Regions from separate parts of the Chryseobacterium sp. 22458 genome, predicted to be linked through region 3. Evidence: riboswitches for the same ligand, from Rfam matches in the RefSeq annotation. Region 3 holds a riboswitch; each other region holds the start of a gene.

What was found. Region 3 has a riboswitch for cobalamin ahead of ACTJJF_RS11685 (TonB-dependent receptor plug domain-containing protein). Riboswitches for the same ligand answer to the same signal wherever they lie in the genome.
Region 1: linked by a shared signal. The riboswitch ahead of ACTJJF_RS21075 (TonB-dependent receptor plug domain-containing protein) and the one ahead of ACTJJF_RS11685 (TonB-dependent receptor plug domain-containing protein) in region 3 are both predicted to bind cobalamin.
Region 2: linked by a shared signal. The riboswitch ahead of ACTJJF_RS00290 (acyl-CoA thioesterase) and the one ahead of ACTJJF_RS11685 (TonB-dependent receptor plug domain-containing protein) in region 3 are both predicted to bind cobalamin.
Region 4: linked by a shared signal. The riboswitch ahead of metE (5-methyltetrahydropteroyltriglutamate--homocysteine S-methyltransferase) and the one ahead of ACTJJF_RS11685 (TonB-dependent receptor plug domain-containing protein) in region 3 are both predicted to bind cobalamin.

What each region holds. Positions count from the first base shown of each region.
Region 1 covers NZ_JBQEOA010000008.1:119,787-126,039, forward strand. Annotated here, with positions in the region: gene ACTJJF_RS21075 (TonB-dependent receptor plug domain-containing protein) at 1-1,378, opposite strand, end outside; cobalamin riboswitch at 1,415-1,590, opposite strand; gene ACTJJF_RS21080 (T9SS type A sorting domain-containing protein) at 1,713-3,026, opposite strand; gene ACTJJF_RS21085 (helix-turn-helix domain-containing protein) at 3,176-4,834, shown strand; gene ACTJJF_RS21090 (hypothetical protein) at 4,831-5,958, shown strand; gene pafA (alkaline phosphatase PafA) at 6,016-6,253, opposite strand, start outside.
Region 2 covers NZ_JBQEOA010000001.1:55,079-61,331, reverse strand. Annotated here, with positions in the region: gene ACTJJF_RS00305 (endonuclease MutS2) at 1-1,763, shown strand, start outside; gene ACTJJF_RS00300 (hypothetical protein) at 1,874-2,536, shown strand; gene ACTJJF_RS00295 (hypothetical protein) at 2,613-3,410, shown strand; cobalamin riboswitch at 3,444-3,624, shown strand; gene ACTJJF_RS00290 (acyl-CoA thioesterase) at 3,741-4,124, shown strand; gene ACTJJF_RS00285 (HD domain-containing protein) at 4,180-4,770, opposite strand; gene ACTJJF_RS00280 (XAC2610-related protein) at 4,772-5,476, opposite strand.
Region 3 covers NZ_JBQEOA010000003.1:148,422-154,674, reverse strand. Annotated here, with positions in the region: gene ACTJJF_RS11695 (cytochrome-c peroxidase) at 1-465, shown strand, start outside; gene ACTJJF_RS11690 (transporter) at 478-1,422, shown strand; cobalamin riboswitch at 1,729-1,913, shown strand; gene ACTJJF_RS11685 (TonB-dependent receptor plug domain-containing protein) at 2,024-4,060, shown strand; gene ACTJJF_RS11680 (YncE family protein) at 4,057-5,190, shown strand; gene ACTJJF_RS11675 (cell surface protein) at 5,205-6,253, shown strand, end outside.
Region 4 covers NZ_JBQEOA010000001.1:1,586,829-1,593,081, forward strand. Annotated here, with positions in the region: gene metE (5-methyltetrahydropteroyltriglutamate--homocysteine S-methyltransferase) at 275-2,581, opposite strand; cobalamin riboswitch at 2,753-2,938, opposite strand; gene ACTJJF_RS07070 (Lrp/AsnC family transcriptional regulator) at 3,133-3,594, shown strand; gene ACTJJF_RS07075 (LytTR family DNA-binding domain-containing protein) at 3,765-4,619, shown strand; gene ACTJJF_RS07080 (dioxygenase family protein) at 4,693-5,322, shown strand; gene ACTJJF_RS07085 (3',5'-cyclic-nucleotide phosphodiesterase) at 5,462-6,253, shown strand, end outside.

The DNA.
Region 1 (6,253 bases), on a different contig from region 3:
CGGTCGGCAACCAGGCAATAAGGTTAGTGGCTCCCATATAGTAAGGAGACAGCGTAAGCCTGAAGGCTCCTATTTTAAATTCATGGGTCATATCTGCCTGAGTAGAAGTTTCCGGTTTTAAATCCTTGTTTCCTCCCGGCTCATAATAAATATCATTAAATGACGGATATCTGAAGTTTTTTGACACATTAAAGCTTACATCATACCATTTTACAGCATTCCATTTTCCGGAGACGGAATACATCACCGGAGAGTTGACATCTTCTACAAAATCTTTTTTTATTCCTCCTTCAAAACGTAAGTCTTTTGTGGCAAAATATCTCAATAATCCGGCAATAGACCCTACATTTCGGCTTACATTTCTTATTCCGCTCTGATAGCCTTCTCCTTTATTTACCTGAAACTCTCCGATCACGTTAATATTCCATTTTGAATTCAGGAAATAATTGAAATCATTTTTCAGGATGTAATTTTTTCCGGTACCACCGCTTGATTTAGGCAAATCCAGGGAACCGAAATACTGAAAATTTTCTTCCGTATAAGCAGCTTTGAATGAGTTGCTGAATTTCGTTTTATTCCAGTCCCAGGCAAGCAGACTTCTTACACTCTGGGTTTCATATTTTGTTTTTATTGCCGTATCCTCGTATACGGGATAGTGCTGTGAGGAATCAAAAAACTGACTCTGCCACGAAATTTTATGATCATCAGCTATTTTATACGAAGCTCCTACATTGAAGGTTGTATTGTAATAACGTCCATTTGTATTAATAAACTTCATATCATCCACTTCATAGTTATTCTCACTTACAGAATAATTTCCCGAAACCTTAAAACTGAACTTATCATTACTGTAAGAACCTTTCACAAAGTTATTATAGGTATTAAAAGAAGCTACTTCAGAAAACAGAGCTCCGTGAAAACCTTTATTAAAGTCAAGAGTATTATTGAGGTGAATACTTCCGCCAATGGCTCCGCTGCCATAGATAACACTTCCTCCGCCGGCTTTTATTCCGATCTGGTCATAGCCGAACGCAGCAATATTATTGATATCGCCCTGTCCTAAAAAATTAGAGTTGATATTGATTCCGTTCCAAACAAAAGCGGTCTGCTGTGCCGTAGTTCCTCTGAAAGATGGAGAAGAAACCGCTCCACGTCCATTTTCTTTAATATAAACCTGAGATTGAAATCTGAGAAGTTCGGAAAGGTTGGTTGAGTTTTTTTCAACTTCTTCTGCCGGGATGGTTTTCACGGGATGAAAGAGCTTCACTCTGCTCATCTGATTGTCGAAAACATAAACAGTATCTATGGCCTTCTCCTGTGCTAAAAGAAAACAGCCATAAGACGAAAAAAACAGTACTAAAGATCTTTTTATACCCATATTCTTTTACTTTTCCTCCGAAAGCAATATGTTTTTTTTAAAATTATAATTCCGGCAGGTCTCCTGACTTTCGCTTTCTGTACCTTCCCGTTTTCACAGTGGTTTTTTACAGAAATTTCTATTGCGATTTACAGTTGCGGGGACAGTCCGGGAGTTTCACCCGATTCCCTTTTCATTCCAAAATACTGGAAACCAAAATTTTTGCAAAGATAGTTTTTTAAATGTATTAGACAAAAACCACCAAAACACTATGTTTTCCATATAAATAAAAAGAGCAGCTGTTCTCATTACTGAAAACAGCTGTTCATACCACTACTTGTATTTAATATGAAAATTATCTTTTGATGAATTTATAAGTCTGTTGTTGCCCTCTTTTAATTGAGTATTGAAGAATATAATCCCCTTTCGATAAAGATGATACATCGATACGGTCTTCTATAGCATCAAATGTTTTCACTTTTTGCCCGACCATATTATATATTTCCGCTTTTTCAATTTTTCCTGTTCCCTTGAAATACAGAACATCAGCAACCGGATTAGGATAAATACTGATCATGTTTTTATCTTTCACTGCTTCTTTGGTAGACAGGTAGCTGGTAAGATCCAGATAAAAAGCAACCATCTGATTGGAAGAATCAGTCCCCATACCTGCAATTTTCTTTCCGTCCTGGGAAATAGCAAGAGGGAGGCCCATCGTTACTCCGTTGGTATTAATACCTAATCCCACTGTATAATCATTCAGATTGATACGTCCGCTTTCCGATGTCCAGATAAAACCTTCCCCTGACATTGGCGGTGCTCCGAATGCTCTGTAGTATCCAATAACCTTTGTACCGTCTGCAGAAATTCCTGTAGCCCCTCCTTTGAAAAAGAATGAAGCATTGGGATGCGTTATATAAGTGAGCCCGTTGGTTGCATTCCAGACATAAGGATTAGGATTTCCGGCCCCTATGATCGTGTTTCCGTCAGCAGAAATACCACCGGCTTCACCTACATTATTCCCGTTACCATCTGTAATAAACGTCTCTGTTCCGTCTACCCATTTTGCACCGCTTCTCGTACCTGTTGGCTCATCCTGCCATCCTACGATCACCATTCCGTTGGCACTGATGGCATTTGCTCTTGAACTTCTTCCCGGCACTATACTTCCCAGATCTACCACTCCACCGGTTTCATCCCATTTCACAGCATGTGCATTGGCTGCTGTAAGAAAGCCCAGTCCTACAATCGTATTTCCGTCCGGAGACATTCCCCATGTAGAGCTTACGCTCCCATCCCAGCCGGTAGGTACAAGCCCTCCTCTGTTTACCCATGTAGAGGTAGCTATATCATAAGTTGATATCTCATTAAAGCCTGTTGCAGTATTGGTAACTGAAGAAGCTATTTTCTTTCCGTCATTGGAAACAACCGTTCTTCCTGCAGCCGGATATCCGTTGGAAATCATTCCTATCTGTTCGAGTCCTCCTGCGGCAGTCCATTTATATATTCCGCCGGCACTGGTATGCATACTCACGATTCCACTGTCAGAAACTGAGCCTACATTATAATTTCCAAGGCCCATTACCGTAAGCTGTGCTTCAGTCAGATTAAAATTAAGAAAGAAATAAGCAACCAATACTTTCATTGACATTTTGTAACTTTTTCTCATATATTATTATATTTAGTATTTGGAATTATTGAAAACAATATTAATCTTATATTTACCAAAATGAAAGGATTTGACTTTCACAATTCATGAATTTTAAAAGAATTAAAAACATAAAATACTGATAACAAACAATATAAAAACAATTCATTTTGAAAGCAGATTTCAGAAGAATCATTCAAAAAAAATTAAAAAGCAATATATTATCCGGAAAAATGATTGAAAGTAGTGGACGGATTTTAGGGTTGCTGTTTATACTGTATTCCATTGTGATTAATGGACAATCCGGCCCCGACTTCAAGATTCTGGCAGATAAGGCATTCCAGAAACTCTATCAGAATCCTGACGACTGCATCAGCTATTCACAGGGGCTTCTTGTAAGTGACCAGGGAACGGAGCATAAAATAATACTCCAAAACATCATTTCACAGGCATTTGCTATGAAAGGTGACTATGTACAGTCAGTCAATATTTATTCTCAAAAAGAAGATGCTGATCTGAAAAAAGATCTTTCTTATTTCTTACAGGTTTTTGGAGATTATAGCCTTGCCGATCAATATCAGAATCTGGGATTGTATAACCAGTCAAAGAAAATCATTACAGCCCTTTTATCTGATTCCAGGCTAGCAAAAAGTACGGATCCGAAATTAAAAACCACAGCTGCCAAGCTTTTCCAACTGCAGGCTATCAACTTTGGAATTAATAAAAATTATCGTGCAGGATTGGAAAATCTCGCTAAAAGTGACCAATACCTTACCCATCATGATGAAGAGAACAGGATCATAAGGATTGAAAACGCTGTCTTCCGGTCTTCCTATCTGATGAGACAAAATAACCTGGAAGCATCTAAACAACTTATAGAAAATGTGATTTCGGACCTTGAACAAAGAAAAAATTCGCCCTTCCTTCTCAGTTTAGCGTATGAAAGCTTATCCCGATATTATTTTTTAAAACAGGATTATACAACATCTGCTGAAAAACTGGAAACAGGTCTATCACTGATCGAAAAGCTGCCTTTCAACAATTTAAAAGTCAAAATCTATGAATCTCTGTCAAGGAATTACTTTGCTCTCCATGACGATGTAAAATATCACCAATACAATAAATCCTATACTGACCTGAAGTCCCAGAACGATGCTCATACAAGAGAAGGGATACGGTATATTGTAAAGCTCATGGAAACCAACCAGAATAAAAATCTTGAGTTTCAAAAGCAGAATTATTCAAGATCGCTCTGGTTATTTATACTTACCTTATTTTTGACCTTCATCGGATTACTGGTCTTTTTCCTGATCATCAGAAATAAAAATAAAGACTTAAAAAAGCAATTTGATTTTTTTGAAAAGCAGAGCCAACTGAAACAGAAAGCCGGCTCTCTGACAAACCAGTCAATAGAAAAGGCTGAAGTTGCAGAAAAAGTCCCGGGGAAAGACTCTGGTAAAATTTCAAAGGAAAAAGAGGAAGAAATTCTCAAGAAACTTGAAGAATTCGAACAATCTGATCGTTATCTGAATAAAAATATGTCACTATCCGCACTTTCTTCCCAAATGGAGATCAATACCAAATACCTCTCTGAAGTCATTAATACCGGCAAAGGAAAGAATTTCAACGGGTATATTAACGAATTAAGAATCAACCATATTGCTCATCTTCTGAGAACAGAACCCTTATTTCTTAATTATAAAGTAAGTTATCTGGCTGAATATTCCGGGTTTTCATCGCATAGTGCCTTTACTACGGTTTTCAAATCGGTTACCGGGATGTCTCCCAATGCCTATATTCAGGAAATCAGTAAAAACAAAACATCATGAAGCCCGTCTTTACAATAATTGTCTGCCTGTGCTTTTGTATCTTTATGAAGGCACAACATGGCGGAAATAATGCTGTCATAAAAAAAGCACGTCTTGAAATTTATGATAATCCTGACAATGCTATACGGATCGGAAAAAATTTATTAAAACAGAACAATGACATCAATACCTCCATTGAAATATATATGCTGCTTTCCACTGCCAATATTGCGAAGAGGGATTTTAATGAATCATTGAAATATATTTTAAAAGCTAAAGAACTTTCACAAAAAATAAATGATCCTAAAAAGCAGGTCAGCGTTTTGGTTATGGTAGCCATACAGTACCAGCAAATGGAACTTTTCAGCAAAAGCCTTGAAACCCTGAATGAAGCAGATCAGTATCTGGCAAAAATTCCGGACAGAACACCGGAAAAGTATATAGAAACAGCCACAAGCTACGCCATAAGAGGAATGATCTATAAAAGCCAGTCGAATTCTGAAATTGCCCTTGAAAAATTTCTGATCTCAATAGCCAATTTCGAAAAGGTTCCTGTAAAAACAACTACTTATTCCAATATGAGTGTCGTCTATTACAATATCGGCTATTGCTATCTCAACCTGGATCAGATTGATAAGGCACAGCAGGCATTTGTACAATCTATCAACTATGCCCGGAAAAACCATGCTAAAAGCCTGGAAGCCTTTGCCCTGAAAGGAATGTCGGAAGTACATAAACAGAAACGTGAAAACCGGACAGCCCTTGATCTTTTACTAAAAGCTGAAAACCTCAGCAAAAACACCGGCGATATTATCCTCAATGAAGGAATTTATAAAGAAATGGCAGATAACTACCTGGCAATGGGAAAACAGAACCTGTACCAGTTTTATAATAAGAAATACTTTGAGATGCACTTCAAAAGGAAGCAAAATGAACTGGCATCCATTAATCAGTCCATTGATAACTACAATAAAGAAAGTGCTGTAAAAAACAGAAAACTAAAATCTTATTACCGCTCTGTGAAAATTATTGCCGGAATTATCGGAATCCTGATCATCAGTATTTTGTTATATTTTATTTTGAAAATAAGAAAACAGAACAGGACTTATCAAAAGGATATACAGCAAATGATCCGCACTTTATAGCATATAAACAAAAAAACATTCCCGCAGGAATGTTTTTTGATATTATTTATATTCAGTTTACTGACCGATAACCTCCGTGATAGGATTTCCTACACTTCCGCTTGGGAACTGAATTTTCAATAGAGAAGATACTGTAGGTGCAATATCAGTCATATGATACGCCTTGTTACTTTCTCCCTGCTTCACCCCCCATCCCATAAAGATCAACGGAATGTGTGAATCGTAAGAATTCCATACGCTATGGGTAGTTCCGGTTTTAGAATATGGCGGAAGCATAGAATCATGAGAAATCAGC
Region 2 (6,253 bases), on a different contig from region 3:
AAGAGATTATTGAAAAGGTAGATAAGGTTTTCAACCGTTTTGGTGAAGTAAAAAGTGAGGCTTCCCCAACTTTAAAAGGTATAAGAACTGAAATCCAGCATGCTAAAAAAGCGATTCAGGAAAACTTCAACAGAGCTCTTACCACGTATGGGCAGAGCGACTTTCTGGATGATATACGGGAAACAATCATTGATGATCAAAGGGTTTTAGCAGTAAAATCCGGATTTAAGAAAAGAGTTCCCGGAAGAACCCTGGGAATTTCCAAAACCGGTTCTATCACTTATATTCAACCGGACAGTGTTGTAAAACACTACTTCAAGCTTCGTGAGAATGAAGAGGAAGAGAAAAAGGAAATCGATAAGGTCCTGAGAAAGCTTACTGCTGAACTGGCAGAGTTTCAACCTCAACTCTGGAGATATCAGGTGTATATTTTTGACCTTGATCTGGTAAGGGCTAAGGCTAAGTTTGCAGACCTGATCAATGGAGTGCTTCCAAAGATCAACCGTCATAAAACATTGAGATTAAGGGATGCCTTTCATCCACTGTTATGGCTGAGAAACAAAGTAGAGAATAAAACGATCCACCCACAAACCCTGACTTTAACGGAACACAACAGAATCATCTGTATTTCCGGACCGAATGCAGGAGGAAAATCAATTACTCTGAAGACCGTTGGATTATTGCAACTGATGATTCAGAGCGGTATCCTGGTTCCTGTTCATCCGAAATCAGAGATGTTCTTTTTCGAGAAAATTATGACCGATATCGGTGATAATCAATCCATTGAAAACCATTTATCAACCTATTCATCAAGATTGAAGAAAATGTCCGGGATCATTCGTGAGGCAGATTCAGACACCCTTCTACTGATTGATGAGTTTGGAACCGGTTCCGATCCTGAATTGGGCGGGGCTTTGGCAGAAAGTTTCATGGAGTTTTTCTATGATAAGAAGAGTTTTGCCATCATCACTACGCACTATACCAATATTAAACTGGTTATAGAACAGCTTCCCAATGCTCAGAATGCGGCAATGCTTTTCAATGAAGAGACGCTGGAACCGATGTATAAGCTGGAAGTAGGTCAGGCAGGAAGTTCATTTACTTTTGAGGTGGCTGAGAAGAACAAAATCCCGAGGTTTATTATTCATTCTGCCAAGAAAAAGGTGGAACATGATATTGTGAATCTGGATAAAACGATCGTAAAGCTGCAGCAGGAAAAGTTCGAAGTTGAAAAACTGAAATCCGACCTTGCTGAACGAAAAGAATCTGTAGAAGATAAGCGTGATAACCTTCAGAAACTGAACGACCAGCTTCAGCAGAAACTGTTTAATTTCCAGAAACTGTATGAAGAGGAGCATCGTAAGCTTCAGTTTGGAAACAAAATTGAGACTTTCATTGACAGCTATACCAAAGGAAAGTCGAGAAAAGATGTTGTGAAAGACTTTGTAAAACTGCTGGAACAGGAAAAATTCAGAAAGCTTGGGGCAGACAAAGATGAATCAAAACGCCTTCAGGTTGTAAAGAGAAAGATCACTCAGCAGCTTAAAAAGGAAGAGGTCATTGAAAAAATTGCCGAAACCAATGAAAAGCTTGAAGAGAAACGTAAAAGCGATCGTGCCGTCTGGATGAAGATAGGCCAGCGTGTGCGTATCACAGGAAGTACAAGTGTAGGAACGATTGAAAAGATTTCCAGAAACAAGGTGATTGTCAATTACGGCACATTTAAGACGACGATTGATGCGGATGAGCTTGAGAGAATTTAAGTGATTTGAAATTACATTAACGCAAATAAACAAAGAGAGAGTACTGATAAGTGCTCTCTTTTTTATGTCTTATCTGATATTTTTCCTATTTTTAAGGAAAACAATAATTTATGAAACCATTAAAAGTACTTTCAGATCTGTTGCCGATACCAAGTTATACGGTGATCATCCTGTGTTTTTTCTTTCCTTTTTTTCTGATAAAATGTGGTGACACCACTTTGATGTCTCTCAAAGGAACAGATCTGATCACGGGAGTTTCCAAAAAAGATATGAGTAAACGGATGAAAGAAAACCTGAAAAAGAACTCCCCTTTTGGTTCTGCATTCGGGAATGAGACCGCCAGTCAGTCATCAGATACAGACAGTGAATATTCGCCGTTGAATGAATCCCAGGATAAAAAAGATAATGAAAATATTCCTCCCAGCCCTCTTATTATTATTGCATTTCTGGCTGCCATTGCAGGAATTATTGTTCAGCTGATAAAAAGTGTCAGGAAGAAATACCTGTATCATATTGTATTTTCTTTGATAGGCCTTCTTTCTTTTTTAATATTTTACTGGACCTTTCAATCCAAAATGGAGGGACTTGGAAACAATACAATCGGAATGGGATTAGGGGGCGGAGTAACGATCAGTTATGGTTTTGGAACTGCTTTTTATTTAGCGGCCGTTTTATTTCTGGTCATTCTTCTTTTCTACGGAATATTTTCATATTTCCTTAAAAATGCCCCCGAATCTATTTATGGGCCTTCAAAACAGACATCTGAATCATAAAAGATAGCAGGAAGTACTGCAAGATCATTCTCTTCCGCATTTAATTTATATATTTGGGGATCAAAAAATTTTCGCAATGACTTTCATCAACAAAGCATTTTATCTGTCCGCATTCAGTATTTTTTCTCTAACCTTTGTTAAAGGCCAGAATAAGGTTCCTTTTGGAGTTGTAAAAGCAGAGGAAGGATATGCCAATGTACGTGTACATAAAGATAACTACAGAAAAATTGTAGATAAAATCCGTATGCGTAAAGGGGATGTATTTGTTTATGTAAAGCCCGCTCCCGGAGAAACGGAATGGATCTGGATCAAATATCCTGAAAAACAGGATGAAGATAAGCCGTTTGTACGCTACGAAACCCTTGACAGGGAAGGGATGGTAAATAAAGAACGGATTGCTTATATAGACCAGCTTCCGGCCTATACCCCATCGAAGTCTAAGAACGGGAGATCAATGATCTTCACAGACAACTCCGACCCGAAGGTTCCTACAGCCCAGAGAAGCAAAGTAGTGATCGATGTCTACCCTTCCAATGCCGGTTACCGTAAGAAAGAAAAAGATGCAGAAGGCAAACTTCTTACCATCGACAAAGTAAAGCCATGGGGAATAGGGAATGATCTTCCTGAAGGAATGACAGAGATCAAATCGATCCGGGTACAACAGCCGGGAAGAGGTTCGGTTTTCGTAAGAGAAGCGATCAAGAATATGTTTCAGCCGACTATGGATTTTGAAAACGTAGGAGTAACCGCCCTAGACAATGATAATATTTTTCTTTATATGATCAATGGTACCGGGGAAAACAGATATACTACCCTGTGGACCATCAAGAAAGGAAGAGTGATCAGCCAGATTATTTACCATAATCCGGAATAAATTCATTATTTTTGCCCCCGAAAAGTTTAACGCTTATTCATCACAGAAACTGGTTCTGCCTAGCAGCAGATTAAAAGGGAACCGTGTGAAAATCACGGACTGTCGCGCAACTGTAAGTAACTGAAATCTTTATCAAAAGATCCACTGTGCGAGGCATGGGAAGGAGATAAAAGATGTTACAAGTCAGGAGACCTGCCTTTTTCTTAAACAAAAAACTTTCGCGATCTGAAGTTTTATTGATCTGATGGATTGTTTCAGGAATTTCCCAGGTTCCTGTCATTATTCTGTTGTTTTGATACAATTTCATTTCGCTTTAATTAATAATGAAATATGACTACAGAAGAAAGAATTGAAGCTGCCGAAACCAGAATCTTTAAAGCGGTTTTCCCAAACACCACCAACCATTATGATACTCTTTTCGGAGGTACAGCCATGCAGCTGATGGATGAAGTAGCCTTTATTGCAGCTACCCGTTTTGCAAGAAAGAGAGTAGTAACCGTAAGCAGTGACAAGATCGATTTTAAAAAGCCTATTCCTGCCGGAACGATTGTAGAACTGATCGGAAGAGTTTCATACGTTGGAAAAACCAGTATGAAAGTAAGTGTTGAGATCTACACAGAGCAGATGTATTCTTATGAAAGAGAAAAGGCTATCGTAGGTGACTTCACTTTTGTTGCCATTGATGAATTCAAAAAACCAATTCAGATTTTATAAATAGATTCGGGCGGCCTTTGGCCGCCCGAATCTATTATTTTCCTGCTTAAAATATTTACTTTAAAACCTTTTCAGTTTCCAGGCTTCTGTTCAGCAGCAGCTCAAAAGCCTCCCCCATTTCATCCGAAGCTCTTGTAATTGCATTTTCAAGCATATTTCTGATTTGTTTTTCGGTAACCCCGGCTTCTGTCCAGCTTTTTCCTGAGGTATGGGAGTTCAGAATAAACGGCATGATTCTATCAATGGAACACGCAAAAATAGCATCCGGTGTTTTCTCTTCTTCAAACTCAAGCCACAGATTAAAGAATTCCGTACGCAAAGGTTCATCCAGGATTCCAAAGATTTTTTGTGCCGAGGCTTTTTCACGCTCAAACTTTCCTACCATGGCTTTTTCATCAAAAAGAAATGTATCTCCCGCTTCAATTTCTACCAGATCATGAATGGAAAGCATTCTGATCACCCTTAAAAGATCGATATCTGCCCGGTTTTTAGCATAGGGATAAAGGATCTGCGCCAGGATAATGATCTGCCATGAGTGTTCTGCTGTATTCTCTCTTCTGGTATCATCCGCATTATAATTCCTTCTTTGAACATTCTTCAGGGCATCTACGGCCAGAATAAAATCGATCTCTTTCTGTATCTTCATCTTACTTTAATTTATTATATTCTTCTGATGAGTAAATCTTGGTTTTGGTTACCCATTTATTCTTTATTTTTTCTTTCGTAATCACTTTTACACGATCTTCATTGGTCATATCCACTTCTTTTTCAAAAACTTTATCCAGCCCTTTATTGGGGATTACGACGTATTCTGTAGTAAAAAGATCACAGCAACCGGATTTTCCGAAAGTAGTCAGGCGTTTGCGTTGGGAATCAACACCAAAAAAATCAAATCCGTTTGATGCAAGGTCTGTAAGCTCTTTACTTTTTACAAAGCTCATTCTGGTACTGTTGAAGACATATACATCATAAGAAGCACTGTGATAGTTCCCCATATTTCCGTTCCTTACGGCTATATCTTCGGTACCGTCAAAATTAAAATCATCTATGATAATAGAGTTCTGGTCTTTGGTCAGCTCCATCATTTTTCCTGGCTTTGGCTTTTGATCCGGCTTTAGGTCTATGACCAGGTCATCAGATACAAAGGTCTGCACTTTGGTATTGCTGTTATTAAACAGTTCTACTGTTCCCTTGTCTGTACACCTGCTTTCATAACAATTTTCAGAATGAATGACAGCGCTATAATTTTTCGAAACATTCTTGATTTCAAACTGATATTGTGCAAAGCACAAAGGTCCCAGAACAACGAAAGCCGACAGACTCTTAAACTTATTGAATAGATTCATAGTCATAGTATATGGATTTGAAGTGTTTTTAAATTCATAACAAAAATACGAATCATAATACCGATTTCAAAATTCAAAACCATTATCTGAAGGATTTGAAACCATTATAATTCTTTACATTCTGAAAACTTCTTTCCCACTATATACTTTGAAATAAATGAAAACTTCCCGACTTTTTATGTAGAAATGCTTTCTATATTTTGTGACTTACCCTTTAACAGTCCATCCCTTAATTTTGTTGTAGGTATTTCAAAATATTTATACATCAAAATTGAAAGTCCTATTGTAAGAATAAAAAAAACACTAAAAGTTACCCCTGTATTTAACATTATGGAACTCTTAAAAAAATCAACCTTACCTATAATCCACTTTTGAACCAGCGAATAATGTATAAGATACATGCTATAGGACGTTAAACTGACGTATGTAATAGGTTGTAAAATGATTTTCGGAGCTGATTTTACTGAATCTAAAAAGGGAATCAGAAACATAGTAGAAATTGATGTAAAAGAAAAACTTAAAACTTGGTCAAAAAAGGGATTGGTTCCATAGTTTAAATAATATTGATGTACAACCATTAATATTAGGCCGGCACAAAAAAAATATTTTTTTGAACTTTCAAAAAACCGATTGTAGTAAGCCTTAACATATGCAGCTAAAACACCATACATCAAACTGTCAAGCCTTGTTATTACCTGCTTCCTGTAATATAAATCCCAGATGCCAATATCAGTTACAGAAACATTGAATAACAGTCTATATGCTCTGAAAGATGTAGTAAAT
Region 3 (6,253 bases):
GATTCAAAATATGACAGGTACAGACAGGGAAGGGAGCAGTTTACCTCGGAAGAATCCCAGGGTATGGCATTGTTTAATCAGAAATGCGCATCCTGCCATAGTGGAGAGCTGTTTACAGATGAAAGCTTCAGAAATACGGGAATGTATTACAATACTGAGTTTAAAGATGCAGGCCGCTACCGGGTCACCCTTGATCAGGCCGATTGGATGAAATTCCGGGTTCCAAGCCTGAGGAATATAGAATATACAAAGCCTTATATGCATGACGGAAGATTTTATACCCTGGAAGCAGTCCTCAATTTCTATTCGGACCATGTGGAAGATAATCCGAACCTTGATCCGCAGCTGAAACCAAACGGACGTACGGGAATTGCGATGAATAGCCAGGAAAAACAGCAGATCATAGCTTTCCTGAAAACACTGTCCGATAAAAGTTTTATATCCAATCCAAAATTTGCAGAATAAATGAGAGAAAACATGAAGAAGATAATATTGATAATAGGCCTGGTCTTATTCAATCTGAATCAGGCAAATACCGGAGACAGTGTTTATGTTGCTCCTGAAGGCTATAACGGGATCAGTTTTTATGATGATTGTGATGCCTGTGGCTGTGCTGCAGGAAACGGATCATCCGGTTTTGAATCTTTGCTGAATCCACAATTTATAGGAATCAAATATTTTGCACAGCATTATAAGGCCAAAGAGAATTTATTTATAAAAGACCTCACTCAGGATCAGTATTTCAATACACTTCAGATCTGGGGTAAAATTCCTGTGACAGAAAAGTTAAGTGTATATGCCAGTCTGCCATTTCACTTTCACGAAAAAAAGACCATGCAGGGCGATATCAGAATCAATGGAATCGGTGATCTTAATCTGATGGGAATTTACAGGCTGATGAAGTCGGGTGATAACTTTCACCAATTGAGCGGAGGTCTTGGAGTGAAAGTCCCCTTGGGTAAATTTGATGAAAAAGGGATATCCGGTGTCAATCCGAGCTTTCAACTGGGAACCGGAAGCTGGGATTATCAGGCTGCTTTGAACTATAAATTTCAAAAAAATAAAATAGCCGTATTGATCAATACAGATTATACCATTAAAACTGAAAACAAAAAACATTACCGCTTCGGAAACCAATGGAATTATGCAGCGACCGGATTTTATCAGATCTCGGCAAATGAAAAAACCATATTTTCTGCTAAAACCGGAATTCAGGGTGAAGTGTATGCACAGAATAAACAATTTGGTGAGGGTTTGCCCAATACTGCCGGAAGTGCATTATATGGAAAACTGGGATTTGAAGCCTCCTATAAAAGGTTCAGCCTGGGAAGTGAAGTGATGCTTCCGGTGTATACCCATCTTGCCGGTGGTGATATTGAAGCAAAATCAAGGTTCAGTATATTCCTGAATATTGGAATATGACGGATCATGTAATAAACATTTTATAGATACAGATATTTTTTATGAAATGTTTTTCTGTCCCAAATAAAGAATAAAAGAATTTGTACATTCTTGGTTAATAAAGAGAGGCTATTTCATTATTGGAATAGCCTTCTTTCTGATTTTGATAAAATATTAGGAGCTTACATTGAATGTAATAAGTGGTGCCAGCTGTCATTTTTATTCTGTTGACCTAAAATTATTTCTTTATTTAAAAGTATTTTTAAAGCCTCCGGATATATAATATTGTAAATCATTTTGTTGATAACAAGATATAGCAATAATTTTCTATCTTTGCCGAAGTTTGGTGAGCCGTAAAAAGCTCTTAAAAGGGAATCCGGTGAAAATCCGGGACAGACCCGCTGCTGTAAGCTCCGCACCAAAGTTTTTGAAGAATATATCCACTGTTTTTTAATGGGAAGGATTTCAAAAATGGAGTAAGTCAGAAGACCTGCCAGAAAATTAAACGTTTGACGCTTTCGTGGAATAAAGCTTAGAACAACAATGATTCTGTGCAGTGGCAGCTGTGCTTTGTCGTTGCGTTCTTATATCCATTAGCGTCATCATTACCCTGAATGAGCTAATGGTGGCAAAACTGATTACATCTCAATTTCATAAAATTGTTTTCACCGCTTTGGTGTTGACCTCTCACTTTTTGTTTTCCCAAACAAAGAAAAAAGACAGCTTAGAAACAGAGACCATTAAGGTTATCAGCCTTTACAAAAAGAATTTCAAAGAAATTATTCCTGCACAAATCATACAGGGAGAAGAGCTTGAAAGGCTTAATAGTCACTCTGTAGCAGATGCTCTGCGGTATTTTTCAGGAGTCCAGATCAAAGACTATGGAGGTATCGGAGGTTTAAAAACAATTAATATCCGCAGTATGGGAAGCCAGCATGTAGGCGTTTTCTACGATGGCATCCAACTGGGAAATGCACAAAATGGACTTGTTGACCTGGGAAGATATTCACTGGATGACCTGGAAGAAATATCGCTGTATAACGGGCAGAAAAGTGAAATCTTTCAACCTGCAAAAGATTTCGGTTCATCAGGATCCATCTATCTCCAGCCTAAAACACCTGTGTTTAAAGGAAACAGGAAAATGAATCTGGTCATAAGAGCAAAAAGTGCTTCCATAGATCTTTTCAACCCTTCATTCCGGTTGGAACAGAAAATTTCAGACAGAGTTTCCTCAAGCTTCAGCGGAGAATTTATGCAGAGTGACGGAATTTACAGATTTCGTTACGCCAAAAAATACCCGGACGGGCAGCAGGCTTATGATACCATTGCCAGAAGACAGGATTCGGATATTAAAGCAAAACGTTTTGAAACATCCGTCAACGGAATATTCAATAACGGAAGCTGGAATGTAAGGGGGTACGGATATATTTCAGACCGGGGAATGCCTGCGCCTATTGTTAATGGCCGCTTTGGGGGCAGGGGAGCAAGACTTTCAGATGAAAATTATTTCGTACAGGCCCATCTGAGAAAAAAGCTCTTCCCTAAATTTGAAACCCAGCTGAAAGCAAAATTTGCTTATGATTATACCCATTTCATGGATACCGTTCGTTCGCAATCTATCATTTATACAGATAATGTCTATATTCAAAGGGAAGTATATCTTTCTTCTTCCAATATCTATTCTATCACCCCGAATTGGGACGTCAGCCTGAACGGAGATTTCCAGTACAATAACCTGGATGCCAATCTGGACAATTTCTCTTATCCTACCCGTTATACTACATTAGTGGCTTTGGCAACCACATATCAGTGGAACAGGTTTAAAATTCTGGGAAGCCTTTTGGGAACATTCACTTTCGAAGAAGTAGAAAAGAACAAAAGACCGGGAGACAGAAGAGAATGGACGCCGGCTGTATTTATGAGCTATCAGCCTGAGATCATTCCTGAGCTTACCCTCAGGGCTTTTTACAAGAAAATCTTCAGACTGCCTACCTTTAATGATCTCTATTATACCAATATCGGAAATACGTACCTGAAGCCGGAATTTACTAATCAGTATGATGTAGGATTTACTTATAGAAAGAATTTTAACAGCAACAGTTTCTTTAAATTCTTTTATGTTAAAGCAGATGGTTACTACAATAAAGTACAGGATAAAATTGTAGCGGCACCAAACGGAAGTATGTTCCGTTGGCTGATGATGAATCTGGGACTGGTTGAAATTATAGGAACAGATGTGAATGTGCAGACTGAAATGCAGCTCGGAAAAGTAAGATTGAGACCCTTGCTTTCCTATACATATCAAAGTGCGAGAGATATGAGTGACCCGGAAGATACATTCTATCGCAATCAGATTCCTTATACACCATGGCATAACGGGGCATTCAGCCTTATGGCAGACTATAAAGACTGGAGTTTCAATTACAGTGCCATCTATGTGGGGAAGCGGTATGATGTGAACCAGGATAACATTCAGTACAATTATGTACAGCCCTGGTATACGCATGATCTTTCTGTTCAGAAAAAATTCAGCTGGGCGAATCATCAGTTTAAAGTAAGCCTTGAGATGAATAATATCTTCAATCAATACTATGATGTAGTGATCAACTATCCGATGCCTGGAAGAAATTTTAAACTTATTCTAAACTTCACCCTATGAGAAAACTAAACTTTTATTTTTTATTTCTTGTATTGGCTTTTCTTACTTCGTGCCGTACCGATGACATTATTGTCCGTCAGGAAGTGGTAGAAGGACTTCCTTCGGAAAATACAGTGATAAAAGGATTCTACATGCTGAATGAGGGGAATATGGGAAGTAATAAATGCACCCTCGATTTTTTCGATTATACCAAAGGAACCTATTACCGGAATATCTATGCGGAAATCAACCCCAATGTAGTGAAAGAGCTGGGGGATGTGGGAAATGATATCAAAGTCTACGGCAGTAAACTGTATATTGTAGTCAATGTTTCCAATAAAATTGAAGTATTGGATGCCAGAACGGCTAAGCGGATTACTTCCATTCCATTGCAGAACTGCAGATATTTAGCCTTCAAAGATGGAAAAGCCTATGCCAGCAGCTATGCAGGACCTGTAGCGATCAATCCTAAAGCACCAAAAGGAAAAGTAGTGGAAATAGATACCACCTCTCTTTCCATTCAACGTGAAGTTGTCGTGGGATATCAGCCTGAAGATATGGAAATTGTAGGAAATCAATTATTTGTTGCCAATTCCGGGGGCTATAAAGCTCCCAATTATGATAATACCGTTTCTGTAATAGATCTAAACAGTTTTACGGAAATCCGGAAGATAGATGTAGCCATTAATCTTCATCACATTAAAAAAGACAATTACGGGGATTTGTATGTAAGCTCAAGAGGTGATTACTATACGGTTCCTTCCAGTTTATATCTGGTAGATGCCACAACAGGTATGGTGAAGAAAGACTTTCACATCGCAGTAAGTGAAATGACCATTGTGAACGATAAACTTTATTTCTACGGAAATGAATTCAATTACAATACCCACAGCTATAAAAAAACCTTCGGGATCATAGATGTAAAAACCGAAGAGATTATCGCCAACCACATTTTTGACCAGGAATACGAGAATCTAATTAAAACACCTTACGGAATTGCAGTCAACCCAATCACAGAAGATATCTATATAACAGATGCCAGAAATTACGTGTCTATGGGCTTTGTATACTGCTTTGATAAAAACGGACATTTCAAATGGAAGACAGAAGGAGGAAATATTCCTGCCCACTTCGCTTTTTTATACAAATAATCAAAATTTAAGAAATGAGAAGAAATACCTTTACTTATTTAAAAATCGGGTTTTTATCATGTTTCCTTGTAGGAGTGATAGCCTGTAAACATAATGATGAGGATGAGTTTACATTTAGCGGTCTCGATGATTCTTATTCCATTGAGCGGTTAAAAGTTCTGACTATTCCTACCAATGCTTCGGGATCGGTCACATGGAGTATCAATGATTCTGTTATCTCCCAGAGTTCAGCCCTTGAGTTTATCAGCCCGAAGGCAAACGCCTATCCTCTGACTTTAAAAATCAATAATAAAGGAAACGAACAGGTTTACCATTCTAAAATAATCGTTACCAAAGAAAAAGTACCATACAGTAAATATATTGCCAAAGTATTGGAATTTCGACCTGCTGTAGGACAGTTTATGAATGAGATCCCTGAATATACTCCCGGAAATACGGCTGCCAATATACTTCAGAAAGCTAACGAGTCTTTGGTAGGGGGAAATTCTACCATGATCAGTTTGGGAGGATATGGCGGATATGTTGTTTTCGGATTTGATCATACTATTCCGAATCTGAATGGAAGAGACTTTAAAATTCTTGGAAATGCATTCTTTGGAAATGATGCCAGTGATCTGCGTTCAGGATCCTGTGAACCGGGAATCATTATGGTGGCCTACGACAGAAACAAAAACGGTAAACCCGATAATGACGAATGGTACGAAATTGCAGGCAGTGAATATTTCAAAAATACAACCGTAAAAAATTACAGCATTACCTATTATAAGCCCGATGAAAACAAACCTCCGGTACCCGGAAGTGAATTCTGGCAGGCCGATGTGGAGTATATAAAATGGAACGACAACCTCGGGAATAAGGGCTTTAAAACAAAAAATACATTTCACGCACAAAGCTATTATCCTTTATGGTTTGCAGATCCTTCTTACGGCTTTTCAGGGACCAGGCTGGCAAACAATTTTTATGATCAGAATGGTGACGGATCCTACTGGGTAGGAAAATCCTATGAATTCGGATATGCAGATAATGCACCGAATAATGATGAAGCTTCCAATATCGATATTTC
Region 4 (6,253 bases), on a different contig from region 3:
GAAAGAATGGTTAAATAAGGTTATTGATTGTTTTTTAAAGAAGTTGTAAAAATAGGATATTTGGGTAATATAACGTCTCGCTTTTCATAATCATCCAAGATAATTTACCATCACCTATAATAACAGGCACTGAGATCAGAGAGAAACCTGCTATACACTGACACTTGTACCAGCGAGAGGTATTCTTTCGCATTCAGAAACTTTATTAATACTAAGCCTATAAGTAACCAACCCCTTACTATTTGTAAAGGGTTGGTATTATTTTATTAATAAACTAACAAACCGCATATGCAACAGATGCTTCCTTAGCAGCAGCAACCATAGCTATTAAAGCTTTTTCAGTTTCATCCCAATGCCTGGTTTTCAATCCACAATCCGGGTTTACCCAAAGCTGATGGGCAGGGATTACGTTCTGCGCTTTTCTCAACAGCTCAGCCATTTCTTCTTTGGACGGAACTCTTGGCGAATGAATATCATAAACACCGGGGCCTATTTCATTCGGATATTGGAAGTCGGCGAAGGCATTCAGAAGTTCCATCTGGGAACGGGAACATTCTATGGTAATCACGTCTGCATCCATATCAGCAATATTTTCAATAATATCATTGAATTCAGAATAGCACATATGAGTATGGATTTGTGTGGCATCTTCTACTCCGCTGGCTGAAATTCTGAAAGCTTCCACAGCCCATTTCAGATAGTTCTGCCAGTCGGTTCTTCTTAAAGGAAGGCCTTCCCTGATCGCCGGTTCATCGATCTGGATAATTCTGATCCCTGCGTTCTCCAGATCCACCACTTCATCACGAATCGCTAAGGCAATCTGCTTACAGGTTTCAGAGCGAGGCTGATCGTCACGAACAAAAGACCATTGTAAGATGGTAACAGGTCCTGTGAGCATTCCCTTGACCCATTTATCAGTCTGAGACTGTGCATACTGAGACCAGTAAACGGTCATAGGCGCTGGCCGTGATACATCACCGAAAATTACAGGAGGTTTTACGCAACGACTTCCGTAGCTCTGCACCCAGCCGTTTTTCGTAAATGTAAATCCTTCCAATTGTTCCCCGAAATATTCCACCATATCATTTCGTTCAAACTCTCCGTGAACCAGTACATCAATATCGATATCTTCCTGCCAGCGGATAGTTCTTCGGGTTTCTTCTTTCAGCAAAGCATCATATTGTTCGGACGTAAGGGCTCCTTTTTTAAATTGGGCTCTCCAGCTTCTTACCTCTGCTGTCTGTGGAAATGATCCGATAGTGGTGGTAGGAAACAAAGGAAGCTGTAATGTTTTCTGCTGCTCTTCTTTACGGGTTTTAAAAGCATTTTTCCTTTGCGCATCTTCTTTGGTGACCGCCTGAGCTCTTTGCTTTACCTTATCATTATGAATAAGGGAAGATGTTTTTCTGCTTTCTGCAGCCTTTTTGTTTTCTTCAAAATCTGCAAGACTATTTTCATTGTCTGTTCCGGCAGCAAGTTCTTTAAGGGTAACAACTTCTTTTACTTTCTGTTTTGCAAAAGCCAGCCAGTTTTTAATTTCAGGATTAAGGGCAGTCTCAACATCCAGATCGCAAGGTGAATGAAGTAAGGAACAAGATGGAGCAATGAATACTCTTTCAGATCCAAGTTTATCAACGGCTTCTGTAATAAATTTCAAAGACTTTTCATAATCATTCTTCCAGATATTTCTTCCGTCAACAAGGCCTAATGAAAGACTTAAATTTTCAGGAATGATCTTCACTATTTCTTCCATTTGCTCAGGATTTCTAACCAGATCTATATGCAAAACATCTACCGGAAGTGAGACAGCAAGAGACTGATTGTCTTTTAATCCGTCAAAATAAGTAGTAATAATAAACTGTAATTTGGGAAACTTTTTTCTTATTTCAGCATACACCCACTGATACGTTTGTTTTGCTTTTTCCGTTAGGTCCAGTGCTAAAAACGGCTCATCAAACTGGATCCACTCAGCGCCCTGTTCCTTAAGTCTTGTAAGGATTTCAATATACACAGGAAGAAGGTTTTCTGCCAGATCCAGCTTATCAAACCCCTCCTCTTTTTCCTTTCCCAAAAGAAGATAGGAAACAAGCCCTATGATAACAGGTTTTGCTTTGATTCCAGCCTGTCTGGCTCCGGCAAACTCATTGAATATTTTATCCGAACTTAGTTTAAACTGTTGATTTTTGTAAAACTCAGGAACAATATAATGGTAATTGGTATCAAACCATTTGGTCATTTCCATCGCTGTGATATCCAATCCTTCTTTCTGATAGCCTCTTGCCATAGCAAAGTAAAGATCCAGCTCAGTATTGTTTTTCTTAAGCACTACTTCGTGGTAACGTGATGGTACCGCACCTACAATAAGGCTCATATCCAATACCTGATCATAATATGAAAAGTCATTACACGGGATGAGGTCTATCCCGGCCTCTTTTTGGATAGTCCAGTTTTGGTTGCAGATCTTTCTTCCTGCAGCAAGAAGTTCTTCCAAAACAATTTGACCTGACCAATATTGTTCGCAGGCTTTTTTAAGTTCTCTTTTGCTACCAATACGCGGATAGCCCAGAATGTGAGTTTGCATTTTCTTAAACTTTTTTAATTAAACTTAATGATAAAGCTCTTTGAAATGCTTCGTAATACTTCTGCGGAAAACCTATAGAAAACAATGATATACTGAATGCTGCAAATCCTCAAAAAAGAAAATGCATACAATATATCATCTGTTTGACCAAAAGCTTCAGACCGCGAAAGCATTGTCAATTCAGTAAAGGCAGGTCTCCTGGCTTGCAGCGGTTTCCGTCATCCTTCCCGCTTTTGGCAGTGGATATCTTTGGACAGAAACCTTTGATATGCTGCTTACAGTTGCGCGACAGCTCATGATTCTCACATGATTCCCTATTAATTTACCTTAAGTAAAACCTTTCCTGTTTGATGAAGTATATAAAGAACGGTTTCTTTTATAAACACTCAACAGCATTGATAAAAGATTTTAATTTTGTGTAAAATTAATCATACAGAATAAATGAATAATTAGACACATTAAATTAAGCAAACAAATCTTTTAATAATAATTTTAAAAGAATATAATTCTGTACATTTGACCGATTTTATAATTTAAAAGAATAATATTCTGTGGAACAACTCGATGATAAGGACGTACAGCTTCTCAGGCTGCTTCAAAAAAATGCAAAACTCACTGTGAAAGAGCTCGCCAGAGAGGTAAGCCTTTCTCCATCCCCTGTTTTTGAGAGGGTAAAAAGGCTTGAGCAGGAAGGCTTTGTAAAAAGATACGCTGCTGTTTTAGATGCTGAAAAGCTTAACCGTGGATTCACTGTTTTCTGCCAGATCAAATTAAAGATTCATGACCGTTCTGTGGGGTATGATTTTGTAAAGGAAATTCTGGAAATCGAAGAAGTTGCTGAATGCTATAATATTTCCGGGGATTTTGATTTTCTTCTCAAAGTTCAGGTCCGGGATATGAAACATTATCAGGATTTTGTATTCAATAAGCTAGGATCAGTAGATTCTATCGGGAGTACGCACAGTACATTTGTCATGGCTGAAGTCAAAAACAACCATGGACTGACCATATAAAATCTCTGATTATATTTTTTAAACACCCTGTTTTAGCTTTATTCTTCAATCTATTTCCGGAAGGTAGCGGTATTGCTCCGGATTTAACAACAGAGATTTTGTAACTCAACATCATCACAATGATTTTAGTATATTTGATAAAAAACGAAAGTCTACAAAAACTATAAGAGATGACATCCCCGATTTCAAATAAGATAACCCCCTTCCGTTTTCCTTTGAATACAGGAGAGTTATTCATGATACTTTCCGGAATCATTATTGTCATTACAACTATAAATATGTTTCAGGATTTCTGGGAGGCCAAAAGAAGCGGCTATAGTTTTCATTTCAGCGAATCATTGTTGTTTAAGATCGTTTGGGTCCTCTACATTCCCATAATAATGGTTCTATATCAAAAGTTGAAATCTGAAACACATATAAGCTATACAAAAACAGCACTATTCATCATATTACCGATTACGGTGCATCTTATAATGCTTCCTTTTATTGCAACTATTTTGTCTCTCTTTTTTTATCAGGGCAGATATGATCTTTTTAAATTCTTTTCTTACACACTCACCCACGACTTTTCTATAGCCGTTCTTATCTATGCAGGATTTGTTCTAGGTTATCAATATCTCCCGGTCCGGAAACCTGATGCTGTGTATACAGAAAAAGCCACAGTCTCTCCTACATTCGTTATCCATAATGGAAAAGATAATGTGATCATCCATACGGAAGACATTATACAGATCACTTCTGCCACTCCATATGTTTCTATTCACCTTGAAAACAAAAGATATCTGCATTCTGAAACGTTGAAATCAATGCTTGAACAATTGGATGATCAGGTCTTTATCCGTGTACACAAATCCGCTGTAGTTAATCTTTCCAAAATACGCTCATTCAAATCCCGCCTGAATGGCGATTATGATCTGCAGATGACAGATGGTACTCTGGTAAGATTGAGCAGGACCTATGCTTCTGAATTCAAAAAACGCTTTACGACAGGTACCTCAGGTCAGCTTACCAATTCATCAGGATAAAACATTTTATTTTTACAACCTTTTTTCAGTCCATAATTTCGCCAATACATTCACATAAAAAACATGACAAGCTATGGACTTAAAAAAACAAAGTATTTCTTTCTGGATTCTACTGACGATATCAGGTTTAACATCCTGCCAAGGTCAGATCAAAAAAAATATAGGAGGACCTTGTGAAGGCTGTGAAGCGATCTATGAGTACCAAAATAAAACATTAACTCCCGTAGATACACTTCCAAAATTCAGGCAAAACAAACCCCAGCTAAAGGTAACCGGAACTGTTTTCAAAAAAGACGGAAAAACACCGGCAGAAAATATCATTGTATACATTTATCACACCAATAGACAAGGGATTTATGAAACCAGAGGCAATGAAACAGGCTGGGCAAAACGGCATGGATTTTTCCGGGGTTGGGTAAAGACCGGAAAAAACGGGCAATATACATTTTATACCTTCAGGCCTGCTGCCTATCCTGACGGCAGTGAACCTGAGCACATCCATATCACCATCAAAGAACCGGATAAAAATGAATACTATCTGGATGAATACCTGTTTGATGATGATCCTTCCCTGACAAAAGCCATGAGAAAAAAACAACCCGGAAGAGGAGGCTCAGGAATCGTAAAGCCATATATGCAAGATGGGCTTATGACAATCAGAAGAGATATCATTCTGGGTAAAAACATTCCTGATTATCCATAAGACAGAAAAGCAGATCAATTCATGCTTATTTTTAACGACTACGGCAAAGGATTCCCTTTTTGCAAGGCCTCTTATCGGGAAAAAATAATGTAAATTTGCCTATCCTATCCCCAAAGGATAGGTTTTTTAGCTTAAAAAAATGAAAAAAACAGCAATTTCTTTACTTGCCTTCATCATGCATATGACCTGCCAGGCACAAAATTTTGATCTTATTCCGTTAGGCATCTATGGCGGGGAACAAGAGGACAACTTATCTGCCTATTTAGTAGCCCCCCCTAAAGACAATACATTTATCTGCCTTGATGCAGGTACAGTGAATGCCGGCATACGAAAAGCCATTCAGATGAACAGCCTTAACGGACCGGAAGAAATGGTTCTGAAAGAGCAAATCAAAGGTTATTTTATTTCACATGGCCACCTGGATCATTTATCCGGCCTTATTATCAATTCTCCTGCAGACTCTAAAAAGGATATTTTTGCCATGTCACCGGTGGTTCAAATTTTACAAAACCATTATTTCATCACAGATACCTGGATCAATTTCGCTGATCAGGGACAAAAACCGATGCTCGGAAAATATCATTACAACGAACTTAAGGAAGGAACAGAGATTCCGGCACCTCAAACTCCGTTTTTTATAACAGGCTATGAACTGAGCCACGTAAATCCCTATAAAAGCAGTGCTGCCCTTGTCAGAAGAGATGACCATTATCTTCTTTACCTGGGAGATACAGGAGCTGACCGGATTGAGAAGTCTGAACAGCTTAATAAACTCTGGGAACGCATCACTCCACTGGTGAAAAAGAAGCAATTAAACACCATACTCATAGAAGTTTCATTCCCGAACAGCCAGCCGGAACATCTGTTGTTTGGTCACCTTACTCCCAATCTTTTATTGGAAGAACTGGAAAAACTCAGAGAAAAAACGGGA